Regions from separate parts of the Citrobacter telavivensis genome, predicted to be linked through region 1. Evidence: predicted binding sites of a transcription regulator. Region 1 holds the regulator's gene; the other holds the start of a gene.

The links. Region 1 encodes LexA, which represses DNA repair genes until DNA is damaged. Its sites were predicted from a motif close to TNCTGTATGTACATACAGNA; they were not measured.
Region 2: the regulator LexA is predicted to act here: its motif matches at 1,367-1,386, upstream of metR (HTH-type transcriptional regulator MetR).

What each region holds. Positions count from the first base shown of each region.
Region 1 covers NZ_JBGUBF010000006.1:63,649-67,067, forward strand. The annotation lists gene plsB (glycerol-3-phosphate 1-O-acyltransferase PlsB) at 1-1,087, opposite strand, end outside; gene ACERJC_RS20245 (diacylglycerol kinase) at 1,258-1,626, shown strand; gene lexA (transcriptional repressor LexA) at 1,750-2,358, shown strand; gene dinF (MATE family efflux transporter DinF) at 2,443-3,419, shown strand, end outside.
Region 2 covers NZ_JBGUBF010000010.1:20,525-23,943, reverse strand. The annotation lists gene bioP (biotin transporter) at 1-494, shown strand, start outside; gene metR (HTH-type transcriptional regulator MetR) at 382-1,335, opposite strand; gene metE (5-methyltetrahydropteroyltriglutamate--homocysteine S-methyltransferase) at 1,571-3,419, shown strand, end outside.

The DNA.
Region 1 (3,419 bases):
AATAGAGCTTATTGCCCTTAAAGGTACGACGAATGAAGAACGCGCCCAGGCGGCGGAAGATCGGGCCTGCCGGCCAGAAGTTCAGGTTGATACCCGCGGCAATATGCGGCGGCACCAGCCCCTGGTGGTAGAGCACGTAAGAGAGCAACAGATAGTCCATGTGGCTGCGGTGGCAGGGAACATAGACAATTTCGTGCCCGTCGTGCGCCAGCTGGCGCACGCGCTCAGCGTTGTGAACGTTAATCCCCTGATAGAGCCGGTTCCAGGTGAAGCCCAGGATACGGTCAGTCAGGCGAATCATCTCGTATGAGAAGTTGGCGGCGATCTCTTCCATCAGCGCAATCGCGTTTTGCTGCGCCTTTTCATGGGAGATTTTCTTGCTGCGCGCTTCATCTTCTACCGCGCGGGCAATCGCTTTGGACGCCAGCAGCTTGTTGAAGAGATCCTGACGTGCAGGCAGACGTGGCCCCACAGCAGCCAGTCGCTGACGGGCAAAGTGCATACGCGCCACGCGTGCCAGTTTCTGCGCAATGATTTTATCCGTGCCGTGCTCATCGGCCATGCGGCGCAGGGAGACGGAAGGAGAGAAACGGACAAAGCTGTCGCGACCCAGCCAGGAGACGGCAACGAATTTCTGGATGCCGTTAAGCATACGCAGCGGCGGGTTAACCTCACCCTTCTCGCGACCCGGTGAGCGTCCAAACATCACCGACACCGGCACCATTTGCACATCCAGATCCGGATTGCTGCGATGCAGGTCGAGATAGTTATGGAACAGCTTAATGGACTCTTCTTTCGGCGTGTAATAGGTGAACACCCGCGGTCCGCCGTGAATGAACACATAGCGCGGTAACTGCGTGCCATCGATCTCCAGCGGCTCTAATGGGTCGGGGAGATCGTGCGCCAGGCATTGCGCGCGCAGCGTCAGCAAGTCCGCTTTGGAGTTGTACGGTAAAACGTACATAATTGGACGAGAGGTATCGAGTCCTAACTCCGGGGCAGGATCTGCCGGAATAGACTTGCTTTTTACCAGTACGCTTAATGGTAAATTCAGGATTTTGTAGTAAATTCGTGGCCAGCCGGACATAAACGATGTAAAGCCTCTGGTTAATAATGCAATTGCGTTGCAAGGATATCAGAAAGTCATGTGAATTTCTGGTGTATCCCGTCATACTTCGCGCCGCGTTGCCTTAACTCGAATCACATGAGTTAACAAGACAATGTCATTGACGCCAATAATGCAAAAAGGTTCTTTTAATGGCTAATAATACCACTGGATTCACCCGAATTATCAAAGCCGCAGGCTATTCCTGGAAAGGTTTTCGCGCCGCGTGGATTAACGAGGCCGCGTTCCGTCAGGAGAGCGTGGCGGTTTTGCTGGCCGTGGCTATCGCCTGTTGGCTGGATGTGGATGCCATTACGCGCGTGCTGTTGATTGGCTCCGTCATGCTGGTCATGATTGTTGAAATCCTGAACAGCGCCATCGAGGCCGTGGTGGACCGTATTGGTTCTGACTATCACGAACTCTCTGGTCGCGCAAAAGATATGGGCTCGGCGGCGGTGCTGCTCTCTATCATTGTGGCGCTGATCACCTGGGGCATCCTGCTGTGGACACATTTTCGCTAAGGTTTTTTCGACCCTGATTCCATAACAAGTTAAATCTGCTGTTGAATGTGCAGTTTGTGGTTCCAAAATCACCTTTAGCTGTATATACTCACAGCATAACTGTATATACACCCAGGGGGCGGAATGAAAGCGTTAACGGCCAGGCAACAAGAGGTGTTTGATCTCATTCGGGATCACATCAGCCAGACAGGTATGCCACCGACGCGTGCAGAGATCGCACAGCGTTTGGGGTTCCGTTCCCCAAACGCGGCTGAAGAACACCTGAAAGCGCTGGCGCGTAAAGGAGCAATTGAAATCGTCTCCGGCGCTTCTCGCGGCATTCGACTGCTGCAGGAAGAAGAAGAGGGTTTACCACTCATCGGTCGTGTTGCGGCGGGCGAACCCTTGCTGGCGCAGCAGCACATTGAAGGCCATTATCAGGTGGATCCGTCTTTGTTTAAGCCGAATGCCGATTTCCTGCTGCGCGTCAGCGGAATGTCGATGAAAGATATCGGCATTATGGATGGCGATTTGTTGGCGGTACACAAAACCCAGGATGTGCGTAATGGCCAGGTGGTTGTGGCGCGTATCGACGACGAAGTGACGGTCAAACGCTTGAAAAAACAGGGCAACAAAGTTGAGTTGCTGCCTGAAAACAGCGAATTTAAACCTATCCTGGTTGACCTTCGCGAACAGAATTTCACCATCGAAGGATTGGCCGTTGGCGTCATCCGTAACGGTGAATGGCTGTAGTATTCCTGTAGGCCGGATGAGGCGTTTACGCCGCCATCCGGCACTCTCACCACTCTCGTTATAACCTCTTCTCAGGCTCGCTCCATGCCGTTTTTTGCTTCTGCTGACAAAGCGCTCTGGCGTCTCGCCTTACCGATGATTTTCTCCAATATCACCGTTCCGCTGTTGGGACTGGTGGATACGGCGGTCATTGGTCACCTGGACAGCCCCGTGTATCTCGGCGGGGTGGCGGTGGGGGCGACGGCAACCAGTTTTCTGTTCATGCTCCTGCTCTTTTTACGCATGAGCACGACCGGGTTGACGGCGCAGGCGTTCGGTGCGAAGAATCCTCAGGCGCTGGCGCGGGCTCTGGTGCAACCGCTGATCCTGGCGTTGGGCGCAGGGGCAGTGATTGCGCTCTTTCGTACACCGATTATCGATCTGGCGCTGCACATTGTGGGTGGTAGCGAAGCGGTGCTGGAACAGGCAAGACGGTTTCTGGCCATTCGCTGGCTGAGCGCCCCGGCATCGCTGGCGAATTTGGTACTGCTCGGTTGGTTACTGGGCGTACAGTACGCGCGTGCGCCGGTGATCCTGCTGATTGTCGGCAATATCCTGAATATTGTGCTCGACCTCTGGCTGGTGATGGGGTTGCACATGAACGTGCAAGGGGCCGCGCTGGCGACGGTGATCGCGGAATATGCGACGCTGCTGATCGGTTTGCTGATGGTGCGCAAGGTGTTGCACCTGCGTGGCGTCTCCCTCGTTATGCTCAAACAGGCCTGGCGGGGAAACATTCGTCGTCTTCTGGCGCTCAATCGCGACATCATGCTGCGTTCACTGCTGCTGCAACTCTGCTTTGGCGCTATCACCGTGCTGGGGGCCAGACTGGGCAGCGATATCATCGCCGTTAACGCCGTATTGATGACGCTGCTGACGTTTACGGCCTATGCGCTGGATGGCTTTGCTTACGCCGTGGAGGCGCATTCCGGTCAGGCCTATGGTGCCCGCGACGGCAGTCAGTTACTGGAAGTCTGGCGTGCCGCGTGCCGTCAGTCTGGTATCGTCGCGCTGCTGTTTTC
Region 2 (3,419 bases), on a different contig from region 1:
ACTTCTGGACGGGCCTGCTGCTGGTCCAACTTTCCAACATTAGCTTTGCCATCGGGATGGTGGGCTATAAGCGCCTGATGGAGACGCGCCCGATGCCGCAGCATAATGCATTTGCGTGGTTTTACCTCGGCGCGTTTCTGGTGGCCGTGGTCGCCTGGTTCATGCTGGGCAATGCGCAGAAAATGCCGGAGACGACACTCCAGTGGGGCATTCTGGTGTTCCTCGGCGTGGCGGCTTCAGGGATCGGCTACTTTATGTGGAACTACGGTGCCACACAGGTCGATGCGGGCACGCTGGGTATTATGAACAACATGCATGTGCCCGCAGGACTGCTGGTCAATCTGGCGATTTGGCACCAACAGCCTCACTGGCCGAGCTTTATTACGGGTGCGGCTGTGATACTGGCGTCACTGTGGGTGCATCGAAAATGGGTCGCTCCGCGCTCCGTACAAATGGCAGATGATCGCAGGCGTGATTGCGCGCCGATCGAATAAACGCCTCAGTCACCGGCTGACGCTGCTCTCCGTCACGCACGGCGGCGTACAGACGGCTCCACAAGCCATCCCCCAGGGTTCTGGTCACCACCAGACCCTGGCGTTCAAAACTTTCCACGACCCAGTGCGGCAGGGCGGCAATGCCCATGTTTGCTGCCACCATCTGAATCAACAGCAGGGTGTTATCCACACTTTTCAGTGACGGGCTGACCCCTGCGGGCTGAAGAAAATGGCGCCAGACGTCCAGTCGACTGCGCTGTACCGGATAGATCAGCAGCGTTTCGCTGGCTAAATCTTCCGGCGTTACCTGTGTCTTGCTGGTCAGCGGATGATCGGGGGCCAGCACCAGGCGAACTTCAAAATCGAACATTGGCGAATAGTGCAGCCCGCTGCGCGGCAGAATGTCAGAGGTCATTACCAGATCCAGTTCGTCCTGCTGGAGCGCGGGCTGGGGGTCAAACGTCACGCCGGATTTAAAATCCATCTCCACCTGCGGCCATTTAGCGCGGAAGTTTTCCAGCGCCGGGGTCAGCCACTGAATACAGCTATGACACTCAATAGCGATGCGCAGACGAGTCTGCTGCGGTTCGTTGCAGGCCTGCAACGCGCGGTTAATTTGCGGCAGGACCTGACCGGCCAGCTGTAGCAGGATCTCACCCTGAGGGGTGAAACGTAGCGGCTGGCTTTTACGAATAAATAGCCGAAAGCCAAGGCGCTGCTCCAGATCGCTGAACTGGTGAGACAAGGCGGATTGGGTTTGATGCAGCGTCGCCGCGGCGGCTGCCAGCGACCCGGTATTCCGCAACGCCTGGAGCGTTTTCAGGTGTTTAATCTCGATCATGAAAGTCCTTCACTTCGGCATGAACAAATTGCGCTTGAGGAATATACAGTAACTGTCAAATATGGATGTGTAAACATCTGGACGTCCAAAATCCTTCGTCTTTTAAATTTATGGTGCGTTGGCTGCGTTTACTCACCCCGGTCACTTACTTCAGTAAGCTCCCGGGGATGAGCAAACTTGCCGCCTTCCCTAAATTCAAAATCCATAGGATTTACATATAATTAGAGGCAGTAAAATGACAATATTGAATCACACCCTCGGTTTCCCTCGCGTTGGCCTGCGTCGCGAGCTGAAAAAAGCGCAAGAAAGCTACTGGGCGGGTAATGCGACCCGTGAAGAGCTACTGGCGGTGGGCCGCGAGCTGCGAGCGCGCCACTGGGATCAACAAAAGCAAGCGGGTATCGATCTTCTGCCGGTGGGTGACTTCGCCTGGTATGACCATGTTCTGACCACCAGCCTGCTGCTCGGCAATGTGCCGGCTCGTCATCAGAGCAAAGACGGTTGTGTCGATATCGACACGCTGTTCCGCATTGGTCGTGGTCGTGCGCCGACCGGTGAACCTGCGGCAGCGGCGGAAATGACCAAGTGGTTTAACACCAACTATCACTACATGGTGCCGGAGTTCGTTAAAGGTCAGCAGTTCAAACTGACCTGGACACAGCTGCTGGATGAAGTGGACGAGGCGCTGGCGCTGGGTCACAAGGTGAAACCCGTGCTGCTGGGGCCGGTGACGTACCTGTGGCTGGGGAAAGTGAAAGGCGAATCGTTCGACCGCCTGAGCCTGTTGAATGACATTCTGCCGGTGTACAAACAGGTGCTGGCTGAGCTGGCAAAACGCGGTATCGAGTGGGTGCAGATTGACGAACCGGCGTTAGTGCTGGAGCTGCCGCAGGCGTGGCTGAACGCCTTCAAACCGGCCTACGATGCACTTTCCGGGCAGGTGAAACTGCTGTTGACCACTTACTTTGAAGGCGTGACGCCGAACCTTGATACCATTACCGCGCTGCCGGTACAGGGGCTGCACGTTGACCTGGTCCACGGTAAAGATGACGTGGCGGCGCTGCACAAACGCCTGCCGTCTGACTGGCTGCTGTCTGCTGGTCTGGTCAATGGACGTAACGTCTGGCGTGCCGATCTGACAGAAAAATATGCCCAGATTAACGATATCGTAGGCCTTCGTGCGCTGTGGGTGGCTTCTTCCTGCTCGCTGCTGCATAGCCCGATCGACCTGAGCGTCGAAACGCGTCTGGATGAGGAAGTGAAGAGCTGGTTTGCCTTTGCTCTGCAAAAATGTGGCGAACTGACGCTGCTGCGCGATGCGCTGAACAGCGGCGATACCGCCGCCATCGCCGAATGGAGCGCACCGATTCAGGCGCGTCGCCACTCAACCCGTGTACACAATGCGGCAGTGGAAAAACGTCTGGCGGCCATCACCGCACAGGACAGCCAGCGTGCGAACCCGTACGAGGTGCGTGCTGAAGCCCAGCGTGCGCGCTTCAACCTGCCGGCCTGGCCAACGACCACTATCGGTTCTTTCCCGCAGACCACTGAAATCCGCGGCCTGCGTCTGGACTTCAAAAAGGGCAATCTCGATGCCAACCACTACCGCACCGGCATCGCGGAGCATATCAAGCAGGCGATTGTTGAGCAGGAGCGACTGGGGCTGGACGTGCTGGTTCACGGTGAAGCCGAGCGTAATGACATGGTCGAATATTTTGGTGAACATCTGGACGGTTTCGTCTTCACCCAGAACGGTTGGGTGCAGAGCTACGGTTCCCGCTGTGTTAAACCGCCGGTGGTGATCGGTGACGTTAGTCGTCCGGAAGCGATTACCGTCGAGTGGGCGAAATACGCCCAGTCTCTGACCGACAAACCGGTGAAAGGGATGCTGACCGGCCCGGTGACGATTCTTTGCTGGTCGTTCCCGCGTGAAGATGTCAGCCGTGAAACGATTGCCAAACAGATCGCGCTGGCGCTACGTGACGAGGTGGCAGATCTTGAAGCGGCAGGCATTGGCATCATCCAGATTGATGAACCCGCACTACGTGAAGGGCTTCCGCTGCGCCGTAGCGACTGGGCCGCCT